2 regions of the Paenibacillus sp. Z6-24 genome follow, and region 2 is predicted to be linked to the other one. Evidence: predicted binding sites of a transcription regulator. Region 2 holds the regulator's gene; the other holds the start of a gene.

Region 1 (7,537 bases), 930 kb from region 2:
TTGCCCAGCAGTTCGGACAGACGCTCAGCCGGAGCTGTCAGACGCATGGATTCAACCACTTCGCCTTTTGGACGGCCAAGGTGGCTCGCCAGCAGGATTTTAGCGCCTTTTTCGATCAGGTAGTTGATCGTTGGCAGTGTCTCGCGGATACGCTTGTCATCCGTAATTTTGCCATCTTCCATTGGTACGTTGAAATCGACACGTACAAATACCACTTTGCCAGCTACTTCTACATCACGTACACTTTTTTTGTTCATTCGTCGTTCCTCCATGTCCGTATTTTGAACAGATTGCCGGGGTCTGCACAGCGGTCGGAATAACCGATTGACATGATTTTCCCGGGATCATCCCGATCGTCTTCGTTAGCTGCTGCAGCCCTATGCAATCTATCAATAGTAAAATCAGGAACAGCTTATCGCCAACATCCATCGTAATCCACCAGATGTTGACTTAGAAAAAGCGGAAACAAATGAGATCTGTTTCCGCTTTATGGAATTAATATTTATTCCAGCTGCTGTTTCGTATTAGGCTTTGTTTGCAAAGTACTCCAAAGTACGAACCAGTTGAGCTGTGTAGGACATTTCGTTGTCGTACCAAGCTACAGTTTTAACCAGCTGCTTGTCGCCAACTGTCAGAACGCGAGTTTGAGTCGCATCGAACAGGGAACCGAAAGTCATACCTTTGATGTCGGAAGATACGATTTCATCTTCAGTGTAGCCATAAGTTTCCGGATCGGAAGCTTCTTTCATAGCTGCGTTGATTTCTTCAACAGTTACGGATTTCTCCAGAACTGTTACCAGCTCAGTCAGGGAACCAGTAGCTACAGGCACACGTTGTGCTCCGCCATCCAGTTTACCTTTCAGTTCTGGGATAACCAGACCGATTGCTTTAGCAGCACCGGTAGTGTTAGGAATGATGTTTTCAGCCGCTGCACGAGCACGACGGAAGTCACCTTTGGAGTGTGGAGCATCCAGAGTGTTCTGGTCGCCAGTGTAAGCGTGGATTGTAGTCATCAGACCTTCAACAACGCCGAATTTGTCTTGCAGCGTTTTTGCCATAGGTGCCAGGCAGTTTGTTGTGCAAGATGCGCCGGAGATAACTGTTTCAGTACCATCCAGGATTTCGTGGTTTACGTTGTAAACGATTGTTTTCATGTCGCCAGTTGCCGGAGCGGAGATAACAACGCGCTTAGCGCCTGCTTTCAGGTGAAGCTCAGCTTTTTCTTTGGTAGTGAAGAAGCCTGTGCACTCCAGTACGATGTCTACGCCAAGCTCGCCCCAAGGCAGTTCTTCAGGGTTGCGGTTAGCCAGAACTTTAACTTCTTTGCCGTTTACTTTGAAGAAACCATCATGTACTTCAACGTCTCCGTTGAATTTACCTTGAGTAGTGTCATATTTCAAAAGATGCGCCAGCATTTTAGCGTCAGTCAAATCGTTGATTGCTACTACTTCGATACCTGCTACATCTTGAATACGACGGAAAGCAAGACGTCCGATACGTCCAAAACCGTTAATACCAACTTTAACCATGAGTTAATTCCTCCTAGAGATAAGTTTATGATTTATTCAATCAAGACATGACCCTCTCGAGCCTGTCAAGACAACGATAATAAGATGAAGCTTGTCTGCCTGCTGCCGGATAAGGCAGTGCATGTCATGACACAGTCACAAGCATAGCACTGATTCGTATCAGGAAACCACTATAGCTCCTTAACGATCTCTCTGGCAGCGGCTTCGTCAATGACCAGAATATCTTCCTGGCCGAATTTAAGTACAGCATGGATAGATTTTGCTTTGCTGCGTCCGCCTGCTATTCCAATGACGACCTCGGCGTTGGCGATATCCTCCAGCTGAAGTCCGAGTGTCAGCATATGATGCACGGTCTGACCATCTTCATTGAAATAATGACCAAATGATTCGGCCACGGCTCCAGCGCTGCGGATCTCCTCTACCGTCTGTGAATCGAGTCTCCGTCGCCGCACCATTTCCATCGCATCACCGATGCCATGGATGATGATTCTCGCCCGCCGGATAAAATCGACAATCTCACGGACATTCTGATCCTGATACAGCAGCTCGTAAGCATCTCTGCGCAGCAGATCAGGCACATGCAGCAGCCGGTACTGCGCGCCTACACGCTTAGCCATAGTAGAAACGATGGAGTTAGCCTGGTACTCCATGTTCTCGCCCAGTCCGCCTCTTGCCGGTACGAACCAGGCATCCTTTAGAGGTGCCGGAAAGGTGGGGCTAAGCTGCTCTGCCACTTCGGCAAGCGTAAAGCCGCCGGTTACAGCCACAATATCATTTTCACGAATCACACTGAGCAGGGCTTTGGCGCCAGCTCGGCCAAGGTTCTGCTTGGTACTGGCTGATGTGTCACTGTCTCCAGGTACAATAACAACCTGTCTTAGTCCATACACATCACGGATGCGATCTTCCAATACGGACAATCCGAGCAACTCTTCCATAATCGGTTCAAGTTGCTCAAGCAGCTCTCTGCCTGCTTCACTGATTCTCATCCCTGTACTCTCGATCTCGAGTAATCCCAGAGTTTTGAGCAGGTCGGTCTCAGCTCGCAGTACCCGTTCTGTCATATTGAGGGAAGTAGCGAGCGATCTTCGCCCCACCAACCCCGTCAACATAACCTGATGTAGGATGGTGTATCTCTTTTTCAGTACCTCAGTAAGATCGGGCAGAAGCTGCTCTTGTATTTCAAGTAATTTTCGCATGCTTTCCACTCCTGCAACTTGTCTCGCTCAGTGTAATTGGAATTTTAATGAATCAGGCTAAGTATAATGGACTCAAAATGTCCCGGCATAACTTTTTAAGTCCCACGTCTATATTAACCAATTTTCGCTTTGGAAGCAAGTCTTTATGACAACTAATTATGGAAGGTCGGCTTAATAAATATTATGAAAGCGCTGCTTGCTTTTTAGGTTTATTTCATCTATACTAATTCTTGCTGTTGCTTATCTGCGCCCGTGGTCCAATGGATATGACGTAGGCCTCCGAAGCCTGAGATCCAAGTTCGATTCTTGGCGGGCGCGCCATTTAACTTCCTTTGCAGCAGACACTCAGAGTTCCATCGTAATCTATATATATTATCGTATGATTAATTACATAATTTTTCCGAGTAATAGAACGTATAACCAGCCTAGGCTGGTTATTTTTGTATCTGCATATTGTTTTGATGTGCAAGTGGGACATTTATTGTCCTGGATTGACAGCTAACAGCCCCCTTCATCATTAACCCATTTTTTAGCATTTCAGGCATTTTTACAGCTAATAGTTTGACCAATTTTGACTTTTGGTTTGAACTATCCTATAATGTGGTAAGAACAAATGAATTAATCATGTTGTTTGAAGTAATGATCCACTATATAATCACACTTATTATGATTGTAATCTAAGGAGGGTTTCTAGTGAGTTATATCCCAATGGTCGTTGAACAGAGCAGCCGTGGTGAACGTGCTTATGACATTTACTCCCGTCTGCTGAAAGACCGCATCATTTTCCTCGGTTCCGAAGTCAATGATATGGTAGCTAACGCAATTATTGCACAGATGCTGTTCCTGGAAGCTGAAGACCCGGAGAAAGACATCCACCTCTACATTAACAGCCCAGGCGGTTCCATTACTGCAGGCATGGCTATTTACGATACAATGCAATTTATCAAAGCCGATGTATCTACAATCTGTGTAGGTATGGCTGCAAGTATGGGTGCATTCCTGCTGAACGCCGGTGCCAAAGGCAAACGTTTTGCACTGCCAAACAGCGAAGTGATGATTCACCAGCCGCTGGGTGGTGCTCAAGGTCAGGCAACGGATATCGAGATCCGTGCACGTCGCATCCTCAAAATGCGCGACAAGCTGAACAAAATTCTGGCTGAACGTACAGGCCAGCCGCTGGAACGTATCGAAAAAGATACCGACCGTGACTATTTCATGACTGCAGCCGACGCTCAGGAATACGGGCTGATCGACAAAGTTATTGAAAAAACACCTCCACAAGGAATCTAAGCCGACTGAACGCCAGCATAGCAGCAAGCCTCCGGATATCCGTCCGGAGGCTTTTTTTTCTTAAGTAAAGCTCTGCCAGTTAAGGTATGACAAATAGATCTATCAACATGACAAAGAACCTGTTCCTTTTTTTGCGATGAGGAACAGGTTCTTTAAATTATATTTGCATGTCAGAGCTGGTCTGTCTGATGGACGATCAGGATTGGTAGGCAGACAACGGGTTAGTGCCTGATTTCAGCAGCTGACTAAATGTGAATTCCACTTCCGGATTACCTGCTGCACCTGGGGCGATATCATACTTTTGGAAGAAGATCGTGACACCGCTATCAGTCAGATAGTAGTTGTCCAGATATTTACTGGAGCTTTTGCTCAGATCGTTGAACTGCTCCAGGGAAAGTCCTTCGGTATTCGCATTTTTCTTGATATGAGCCTGGATCAGTTTTTTGATGTCCTGACTGTAATTCTTGTTGGACTTGAGCAGATCATCCAGTTTGATCGCTTTACCGTCTTTGAGCGAGAAGGTCATGCTGGTCAGTATGTTGTCTCCATGTGCTCCGCCAAGATATTGATAATCGGTCAGCAGGAAGCTGATTACGCCGTTGCGGTTGTAAGTGACTTTGTACCCGCCATCAATCTCATAAATCATATCCTTGTTAGTCGGCGCACCTGCTTCTTTGACCTGTTTTTCCATGGTGGTCAGGAATGTATCATAGTGAGCTTTGAGCGCTTTGTTGATTGCTGTCTGAGCCGCTTTGTTCTCCACTCCGGATACTACCGGGTAGACAATATTTACATTGGTATATTTATTCTGAATGGAAGAAACCAGCTTGGTTCCGGTCACTTCCACATCATTCATGCCTGCTGCAGTTACATTGACGGTGCGTGTGGCATTGTTCCACAGGGCACGATAGCCAAATGGCTCTGTAACAGCCTTGATCGCTACATAGGTGGTTCCTTTGATCACACTGGCATCATAGCTGTCACCCACTGCACTGCCATTCAGGCGTACAAATACGCCGTTTTGATCGTTCAGGTCATAGCTGACCTTGTTTTTGCCTTTGGTAATGGTTGCTGTATGTGCTTTGGAATCATAGGTAATCGTTGCACCTACCGTTTTTGCTATGTCTTTGAGCGGGAGCAGTGTGCTGCCCGATTTGCTCAGCATACCTTTGGCGGAGATGGCTTTGCCTTCTACCTGTACATTAATGACGGACTTGGCTGATGAGGAAGTGCTGGCTGCGTACGCAGATGATTGTGTGAACGGCAGCGTGGCTGCTGTTCCTGCAGCCGTAAGGCTCGTCGCCAATACGATCGCTGATAGTTTTTTGAGATAGGTTGTGTTTTTCATGTTCTGGTGCTTGTCCATAATTAATCTCTCCTTCAAATAGGTCGATTGCAACAAAGTTTAGTATACCGATAACCGGGTCATTTGAATTTACAAACAACTTAACAAGGATTTACAACATAGTCATGCGCTGTGAATCAAAAGTAATAAAAGTGTAAACAAACTTCCCTGCCGGAAGAATGCAGGTGTCCGGCAGAAAAGTTTCTATTTTCGGCATATCGCCGGTTTAATAAACTTCCGTTATACTGAAACGATGGGAGGATTAGTCCGTATAATAGTTACAATACTGACGATTTTACCCTTTCGCATCCACAGCTTATTTCATAGCATATTGAACGTTAAGACTAATATTCAATTCCACTGTCCCCGGTTCAATCTTAGTCTGTTTGTCAGAACGCGCAGATTCCGTTGCACCACTCTGGGCCATATATACCGGTGGAGCTTCAACACCCGCTTCACTTACGGATACCAGATCTCCCAATGTACGATTTGCCGCTTTAGCGATTGATCCTGCTTTGGCTGCAGCATCTTCCATCGCTTTTTGAATCACCTGGTCTTCATAGGTTTTGGGATTCTCCACATCGAAGCTTACCGAACCTACATTGTTTGCACCGGCTGCTGAAGCTTCATCCAGCAATGCGCCGAGCTTATCCATATTGCGGTAGGTTACCTGCAGCGTATGATATGCCGTATAGCCTGTAACTTTTTGCTGATCTTTCTCGTTATAACTGTAGTTCGGCTGTACATAGAATTGAACGCTCTCTATATCCTTGGCTGCTATGGACCATTTGTTTTTCAGCAAATTGTTCAATTTGCTCATCTTCTGGGCATTGGCGGCCTGTGCCTTGGCTGCTGTAGCAGCTGTCGTCTGCACACCGATCGAGAGGTAAGCGACATCCGGTTTGACGGATAACTTGCCGTTACCGCTGACGTTAATTGTACCTGCCATCGTTGTTATGGAGGTTGTCTCTGCCGCATAAGCGGTAGAGGTACCCGGCAGGCTGACTCCCATGCCTATACTTGTAAATACGGCTCCGGCTAACAGCAAGGAAGCCATGTAGTGATTTTTTTTCATAATATTCACCCTTTCTTGTTCATACTTAGTAAACGGATGTTTTGAAGCGAATGTTGCATTGGGTAAATAGTAGAGAGGAGCTTGGTGGCTAAAATGACCAGCAATTGACCCGGCGAGAGTCTTCGGGCAGCTCGCGAGCGTTTTCTTTATGTATATTGCTATTCCAGCTGGCAAAGGAGTTGAAATTTATACAGCTTCATCGTGACAAGTTATGTTATTTTACTTATAATCTCATATAATCCCATCCTCGAGATTCCGCATAATGATAGGGATTACAGGAGACAGGGATTACTAGAAAGAGGGGAGAGTCACCATGTTCAAAAACAAGTTTCTGCGGAATTCCATTATGCTGCTGGCAGGTATTCTGGTGCTGAGCGCCCTGAGTCAACCTGTTACTGCATCTGCTGCTGCACCGCCGCGCCAGGTAAAGCTTGAATGGAATGGTACACGCCTTCCGGAGAACGGACTGTTGATTAATGGCAATACAATGATTCCGGTGGTACTCCTGCGTGATTCACTTGGAGTCACCCTGCGGTACGAACCCGCCGTTAAAACATATACACTGCTGCAGAATGATGACCAGTTGGATATGATTATGACCGCTTCCGGCGTTACTATGCGGCTGAACAATCATCGATGGAATGGACCGAGCGCAAAGGTAGTCAACGGACGGATGTATATTCCGTTTACGGTACTGCGTGATGGATTCGGCTATCAAAGTTCATGGAATGCGGTACAACTCAAACTGAACTTTGCCAAAAAAGGAGCCTTTTTCGAATAGGTCTCCCGGGCTGCTGCACTATCCTGATTGCCGACTTGGCTTAACCGGACATACCAAAAAACCGTCACAATAATCTGTGACGGCCGACCTCTCATCTGTGGATGGGGGGTTTTTTATTGGTTTTCCAGTTCTTCTTTGCTAACCAGTCCTACTAAAGCGTTTACAGCCGATTCTGCGTCCGCACCCTCTGCGCTGATGTATACTTCAGTACCCGAACTGATGGCCAGACTCATAATGCCCATAATGCTTTTTGCATTTACTTTTTTATCGTCTTTTTCCACGAAAATTTCCGCGGAGTATTTATTCGCTTCCTGTACA
Region 2 (7,537 bases):
TGCTGGGATTGTTTATTGTGGGCTTGATGATTCCGCTGCATTCCACATTGATCCCGCTGTTTAACTTTTTTAAACATGTGCATCTAATTGACAATCCGCTTTCGGTCATTTTATCGTATACGGCTTTTAACCTGCCGGTGACAATTATGATTTTGCTGGGGTTTTACCAGGCGATTCCACGTGAAATTGAGGAAGCGGGCGTAATGGATGGCTGCTCGGTGCACCGGATCTTTTTCCGGATTGTGCTGCCGCTGACGACGCCGGTGCTTGCCACGACAGCGATTATCAATATGATTTATAACTGGAATGAATTTGTATTTGTAAATACATTTATCAGCTCGGACCGCTGGAAAACGCTGACGGTAGGGGTGAATAATTTTGTGGGGCAATATCTGACGGATTGGGGAGCGATCGGGGCTACATTGATGATTAGTATTCTTCCCATACTGATCGCCTTTTTGCTGCTGAGCAACCGGATTGTCGAAGGACTGGCTGCCGGTTCGGTCAAAGGATGATATTTCATTTCGTAGACAGTTGTAGATAGATACGTTTAAAAGGAGCTTTCCTGATGGAGGCTCCTTTTAAACGTACAATAGGATTCACTGTGTAATAGGGCAAAGCAAACTATCCAAGCTCTATTCAGTTAACCGTGACAGGTGGGGCAGTCAGTAACTTCATCCCGTTCATATAAGGACGCAGGGCGGCAGGTATATAAATGCTGCCGTCTTCCTGCTGATGGTTCTCCAGCAGAGGAATCAGAATACGCGGCGACGCTACTGCCGTATTATTAAGCGTATGACAGAATTGCAGCTCTTCGGCTTCTGTACGATAGCGGATGTTGGCGCGGCGAGCCTGGAAATCATGCAGATTTGACGAAGAGTGAGTCTCCCCGTATGCTTGCCGTCCTGGCATCCAGGTCTCGATATCATACTGTTTGTAGGTTTTTTGGGACATATCGCCGACGCATACCGCTACGACCTGATAAGGCAGCTCCAGCAGCTGCAGCAGTTCTTCTGCATTGGCTGTAATTTCCCGATGAATACGTTCCGAGACTTCGGGATCGGCTTCGCAAAGAACAACCTGTTCGACTTTGGCAAATTGATGCACACGGTACAATCCACGTACATCCCGTCCTGCCGAGCCTACTTCACTGCGAAAGCTCTGCGAGGCAGCAGCGAGACGAATCGGACCTTCCGCCAGATCAATAATCTCATTTTGATAATACGACACAAGCGCCACTTCGGAGGTGCCGGTGAGCCAGCGATCTTCCTGCCCGATCCGGAATGTCTGATCCTTGCCCAGCGGGAAAAAGGCCGTATGGTGCAGAGCCGAGCCGCGAACCATTAGAGGAACTTCTAGCGGAGTATATCCTTTGCCCATTAACAGGTCAAAGGCAAGCTGCTGGACGGCACGGTGCAGCAGCACACCGTTACCTTTCAGATAATAATGACGGCTGCCGCTGACTTTGACCCCGCGCGCAGTGTCGATCATGTCGTGCAGTTCGCCCAGCTCGATATGATCCCTCGCAGGAAAAGCGAAGATCGGCGGCGCACCGATCTGCCGCAGCAGTACGTTATCTTCGTCAGACTCTCCATCCGGCGAATCCGGCGATACCGTATTGGGAACGATCGCCATCAGAGCATCATATTTCTCAAGCACCTGACTGGCCTGCTGCTCCAGCTTCTGCAGCTGGACGTTAATATCCCTGACCCGCTGTTTCATCTCTTCGGCTGTATCAGCCGATGTACGGATCTGCTCGCTAATCTGACGGGTGAGTGTGTTGCGCTGCTGACGCAGCTGTTCCATCTCCTGCAGAGTACGGCTGCGCAGCTGATGCTGTTCCAGCAGCTCTGCAATGGAGATTTGGATATGCTTTTTGTTGGCAATTTCCTGAAGGGTGTCGGCATTTTGTCGAATGTACTGAATATCCAGCATGGGTGGTTCGCTCCTTTTCAAATAGGAAGTGCTGTTCACTGCCAGGGATTCTGAAAAAACACAAAGAACGCTCCTCATCAACTTGGGACGAGGAGCGTTCTGCTCGCGGTGCCACCCAACTTGACCGGAGTACATGCCGACTCCGATCCGCTCAGGTTTCGCGATAACGGGCGAATACCGTTTAACTTAGGGATACAGCGTTATGTCTGTCACTTGCCGCTGTTCCTTGACGAGAACGCCTCCAGGTTGGATTCCTTTCAATGGCCGTTTCATAATATTTATTTGTGCTAGTGTACTGGATGGAAGGAATAACGTCAAGACGGCATATAAAACAACCGCAAAGATCTCCCGTCTGCTATTGGCAAAACGGGATTTTATGGTATAATATTATAAAGTCAAAGAAAGTCAAAGTCAGCGAACATTTGCAATAATATATCTGCCTGTAGAATGGATGTGATCCTGCAAAGGAATGATCTGTTCCGAATGTCGTACAGTTTATGACGAACGTTCGTTTCTGACCATGAAATTTATGGTTAAGTGATATTTATGTGGACTTTGATATTATCATTGGCGAATTCATGTTTGCAGGTTTAACTATACATGGAGGAGGATACAATGCGTAATATCTCCGACATTATCGAACAATATTTAAAACGGATACTTCAGGAAGGTGAAGGAGCGATCGAGATTCAGCGCAATGATCTGGCTGACCAGTTCTCCTGCGTTCCTTCGCAGATCAATTATGTAATCAGTACCCGCTTTACCCTGGAAAAAGGGTATCTCGTCGAAAGCAAGCGGGGAGGCGGAGGATATATCCGCATACGGCGTATCGAACTGCCCGGTCATTCTACGATCCATACGCATATTCACGAAAGTATCGGTCAGAACATGAGTCAGGTAGCCGCAGAAGGGCTTATTTACCAGCTGCTGGAAGCAAGGCTGATTTCCAAGCGTGAAGCCGAGCTGATGCGTTCTGTCGTATGCAGGGATGTCATTTCAATTAATCTTCCCTACCGGGATGAAGTCCGTGCAAGGATGATGAAGGCCATGCTGATTTCACTGCTTGGATCCTGATCATCTGGCGAAGGGGGTAATTTTGATGGTCTGTCAGGAATGTCAAAAGAGACCGGCTACTCTTCATTTTACCAAGATCGTAAATGGGGAAAAAACGGAATTTCATATTTGCGAACATTGTGCCCGTGAAAAGGGTGAATTGATTCCGGGTACATCCGGAGGATTTTCTATTCACAATCTGCTGTCCGGATTAATGGACTTTGATTCCAGCAACAAAGGGCAGGTCCCCGGACCGGCAGTACAGGAATTGCAATGTCCGGAATGCGGAATGACCTATACGCAATTCCGCAAGCTGGGACGCTTTGGCTGCAGTTCCTGCTACAAGACATTTGATGACAAGCTGGACCCGCTGCTCAAGCGAGTACACGGCAGTACCGCCCATACCGGCAAACTGCCTGGCCGTGCCGGAGTCCAGATCAAAATCAGACAGCAGATGCATGAGCTCAAGCAGCAGCTGCAGCAAAGCATCGCTGATGAGGAATTTGAACAGGCAGCAGAACTGAGAGATCGGATCCGCGGACTGGAAAAGCAAATTTCACAGGAGTTGTAAGGAGGAATGCCGTATGCCGAATCTCCGTTTTACCGAGAAGCCTTTGAGTGAATGGATGAAAGAAGGCGGAGATCATTCGGATGTTGTCATCAGCAGCAGGGTGCGTATCGCCCGTAATCTGGTTCAGCACCCGTTTCCCATCGTGGCTTCTGCCGAGCAGGCTGAGGAAGTACAGGGGCAGCTTATCGAAGCCTTAGGCAGCGAATCCGTGCAGAGCGTTGGCCCATTTGAGCCGATTGTACTCAAGGAACTGGATGATGTGGATAAGGAAGTACTGATGGAAAAGCATCTGATCAGTCCGAGCCTTATTAATGACTCCAGGGCAGGAGCGGTGCTGCTGGCCGAGGATGAATCGGTAAGCATCATGCTGAATGAAGAGGACCATCTGCGGATTCAGTGTCTGTATCCGGGATTTCAGCTTCAGGAAGCGTGGGAGCGTGCATCTGCGATCGATGATGCTTTTGAAAAGGCCGTCAATTATGCGTTTGATGCTCACCGCGGATACATGACCAGCTGCCCTACCAATATGGGTACAGGACTGCGGGCTTCGGTGATGCTGCATCTGCCGGCGTTGGCCATTATGAACCAGGTGGGGCGCATCCTGTCAGCGGTCTCGCAGGTCGGATTGGCCGTACGGGGGCTGTATGGTGAAGGCAGTGAGGCGATCGGTAATATTTTTCAGATTTCCAACCAGATTACACTGGGGATGTCTGAAGAAGAGATTATCGATAATCTGCGCAGCGTTGTACTCCAGATCATCGAGTATGAACAGCATGCCCGCAGTCGTCTGTTGACCGAATCCAGACTGCGTATTACCGACCGGATTATGCGTTCCTACGGAATTCTGTGTTATGCAACGATGATGGATTCCAAGGAAGCTTTTCAGCGGATCTCCGATGTGCGTCTTGGCGTGGATCTCGGACTGATTGATAAAACATCGGTTACGCAGATGAACGAGTTAATGATTATGACACAACCGGGTTTCCTTCAGAAAACCTTCGGTGTTAAAATGGGATCAGGAGAACGCGATATGTACCGGGCGCAACTGATCCGCGATAAATTGGGTAATGTACACGTAGAAGACTAAACCGTGGAGGTGCTTGAATATGATGTTTGGTAGATTTACGGAGCGAGCTCAAAAAGTTCTGGCTTTGGCTCAGGAAGAAGCAGTTCGTCTCGGTCACAATAACATCGGCACAGAGCATATTTTGCTTGGATTGATTCGTGAAGGTGAAGGCATCGCCGCCAAAGCGCTGATCGGTCTGGGTCTTGGGCTTGAGAAAATTCAGGATGAAGTGGAATCCTTGATTGGCAGAGGGCAGGAACAGCCTACTAATATTGCTTATACGCCCCGCGCCAAAAAAGTGATCGAGCTGTCCATGGACGAAGCGCGCAAGCTTGGTCATACCTATGTAGGTACAGAGCATATTCTGCTCGGTCTGATCCGTGAAGGTGAAGGCGTCGCAGCCAGAGTGCTCAATAACCTGGGTATCAGCCTGAACAAGGCACGCCAGCAGGTACTGCAGCTGCTCGGCAGCAACGAAGCTGTATCGAGCCACCATGGCACACCGGCTAACGTCAGCACACCAACACTGGACAGCCTGGCACGCGATCTGACGGCTATTGCCAAGGATAGCAACCTGGATCCGGTAATCGGCCGCAGTAAGGAAATTGAGCGTGTTATTCAGGTACTGAGCCGTCGTACCAAGAACAATCCGGTACTGATCGGTGAGCCGGGGGTTGGTAAAACAGCCATCGCCGAAGGTCTCGCCCAGAAAATTATCAACAACGAGATTCCGGAGACACTTCGTGACAAGCGTGTTATGACGCTGGATATGGGTTCTGTCGTAGCCGGAACCAAATACCGCGGTGAGTTCGAAGACCGCCTCAAAAAAATCATGGATGAAATTCGCCAGGCAGGCAATATCGTATTGTTCATCGATGAGCTGCATACACTGATCGGTGCCGGTGGAGCGGAAGGTGCAATTGATGCATCCAACATCCTCAAACCGTCTCTGGCCCGTGGTGAGCTGCAATGTATCGGTGCAACGACACTGGATGAATATCGTAAATATATCGAAAAAGATGCGGCACTGGAACGTCGTTTCCAACCAATCACGGTAGATCAGCCTTCTCCAAGTGAAGCTGTACAGATCCTAATGGGTCTGCGTGATCGTTATGAAGCCCATCACCGCGTGAAAATTACGGATGAAGCGATCGAACAGGCAGTTAAGCTGTCCGACCGTTATATTACGGACCGCTTCCTGCCGGATAAAGCGATTGACCTGATTGATGAAGCGGGTTCCAAAGTAAGGCTGAACTCTTACACCGTACCGCCTAATCTGAAGCAGCTGGAGAGCCGTCTGGAAGACATCCGCAAGGAAAAAGACGCTGCTGTTCAAAGCCAGGAATTCGAAAAAGCGGCTGCTCTGCGTGATACCGAGCAGAAAATTCGTGAAGAGCTGGATACTACCAAAAACCAGTGGAAAGAAAAACAGGGTCGTACCGATTCTGAAGTAACACCGGAGGATATTGCGGATATCGTAGCCAACTGGACAGGTATCCCGGTAACCAAGCTCAAAGAAGAAGAGACCGACCGCCTGCTCAATATGGAAAGTCTGCTGCATGAGCGCGTAATCGGCCAGGACGAAGCTGTTGTGGCTGTCAGCCGTGCGATCCGCCGTGCCCGTGCCGGCCTCAAAGATCCGAAGCGCCCAATGGGTTCCTTTATTTTCCTCGGTCCTACCGGGGTTGGTAAAACCGAGCTTGCCCGTGCGCTGGCGGAATCCATGTTCGGTGACGAAAATGCCATTATCCGGATCGATATGTCCGAATACATGGAGAAACATTCCACGTCCCGTCTGGTCGGAGCGCCTCCAGGATATGTGGGTTATGAAGAAGGCGGCCAGCTGACCGAGAAAGTTCGCCGTAAACCATACTCCGTTGTCCTGCTGGATGAGATCGAGAAAGCTCACCCGGAAGTATTTAACATCCTGCTGCAGGTACTGGAAGATGGTCGTCTGACCGATTCCAAAGGCCGTGTTGTCGATTTCCGTAATACGCTGATCATCCTGACGTCCAACGTCGGTGCTGAAGCGATCCGCCGGAATACAACACTCGGCTTTACCGCAACGATCGATTCCGGTGCAGAGTACAACAACATGAAGGGCAAAGTGACGGATGAACTGAAACGCCACTTCCGTCCGGAGTTCTTGAACCGTATTGACGATGTGATCGTATTCCACTCTCTGGAAGAGAAACACATCGCCGAGATCGTAACACTTATGTCCGAAGAACTGCGCAAGCGTCTGCGTGAGTATGAGATCGACTTTACTCTGACTGCAACAGCCAAAGCATTCCTGGCCAAAGAAGGATTTGATCCTGCCTATGGTGCACGTCCGCTTCGCCGGGCGATCCAGAAGCATATCGAGGACCGTCTCTCTGAAGAACTGCTGACCGGCAGCGTCACCAAAGGCGATACTCTGCTGATCGACGAGAAAGACGGCGCATTGACTGTAAATAAGGTAGATCCTGCCACTCAGGCAGACAGCGTATCTGCCAACGAAGCTAATTTATAAGTAGTGCAGGTATCCATTTCTGGATAAAATGGAATGCCGCACATCGATATAGCGTATAAATAAAGGTTGATTCCAAAGGCAAAATCGCCCGCGGAATCAACCTTTTTAATGTTATAATAGAATAGAATGTAAAATTCAAAGCATTGCAATACGATAAAAAGATATGAGATGTTAACGGTACGGTTAACGTATATATAGAAAGGGACGTTCATGGCTAAGGTAAAAACAAAATTTTTCTGTACGGATTGTGGATATGAATCTCCAAAATGGTATGGCAAGTGTCCGGGATGTCAGGCCTGGAACACAATGGTTGAAGAAAAAGAGAGCGCTGCGGTAAAGACGCAGGGAATGAATTCCTCCCTGTTCCAGACCAAGCAAAAACCGCAGGCCATCACAGAGA

The links. Region 2 encodes CtsR, which represses protease genes until heat stress. Its sites were predicted from a motif close to ATGGTCAATAAAGGTCAAACA; they were not measured.
Region 1: a site for CtsR is predicted at 3,287-3,307, ahead of clpP (ATP-dependent Clp endopeptidase proteolytic subunit ClpP). Genes of this name have one in related genera too.

Annotation. Positions count from the first base shown of each region.
Region 1 covers NZ_CP096398.1:4,909,171-4,916,707, forward strand. The annotation lists gene M1D61_RS21200 (phosphoglycerate kinase) at 1-257, opposite strand, end outside; gene gap (type I glyceraldehyde-3-phosphate dehydrogenase) at 525-1,529, opposite strand; gene M1D61_RS21210 (sugar-binding transcriptional regulator) at 1,700-2,728, opposite strand; tRNA gene M1D61_RS21215 (tRNA-Arg) at 2,975-3,049, shown strand; gene clpP (ATP-dependent Clp endopeptidase proteolytic subunit ClpP) at 3,422-4,018, shown strand; gene M1D61_RS21225 (PdaC/SigV domain-containing protein) at 4,215-5,384, opposite strand; gene M1D61_RS21230 (SIMPL domain-containing protein) at 5,680-6,438, opposite strand; gene M1D61_RS21235 (stalk domain-containing protein) at 6,752-7,219, shown strand; gene M1D61_RS21240 (HPr family phosphocarrier protein) at 7,333-7,537, opposite strand, start outside.
Region 2 covers NZ_CP096398.1:768,229-775,765, forward strand. The annotation lists gene M1D61_RS03275 (carbohydrate ABC transporter permease) at 1-515, shown strand, start outside; gene serS (serine--tRNA ligase) at 640-1,935, opposite strand; gene M1D61_RS03285 (CtsR family transcriptional regulator) at 2,551-3,009, shown strand; gene M1D61_RS03290 (UvrB/UvrC motif-containing protein) at 3,035-3,559, shown strand; gene M1D61_RS03295 (protein arginine kinase) at 3,573-4,646, shown strand; gene clpC (ATP-dependent protease ATP-binding subunit ClpC) at 4,666-7,137, shown strand; gene radA (DNA repair protein RadA) at 7,348-7,537, shown strand, end outside.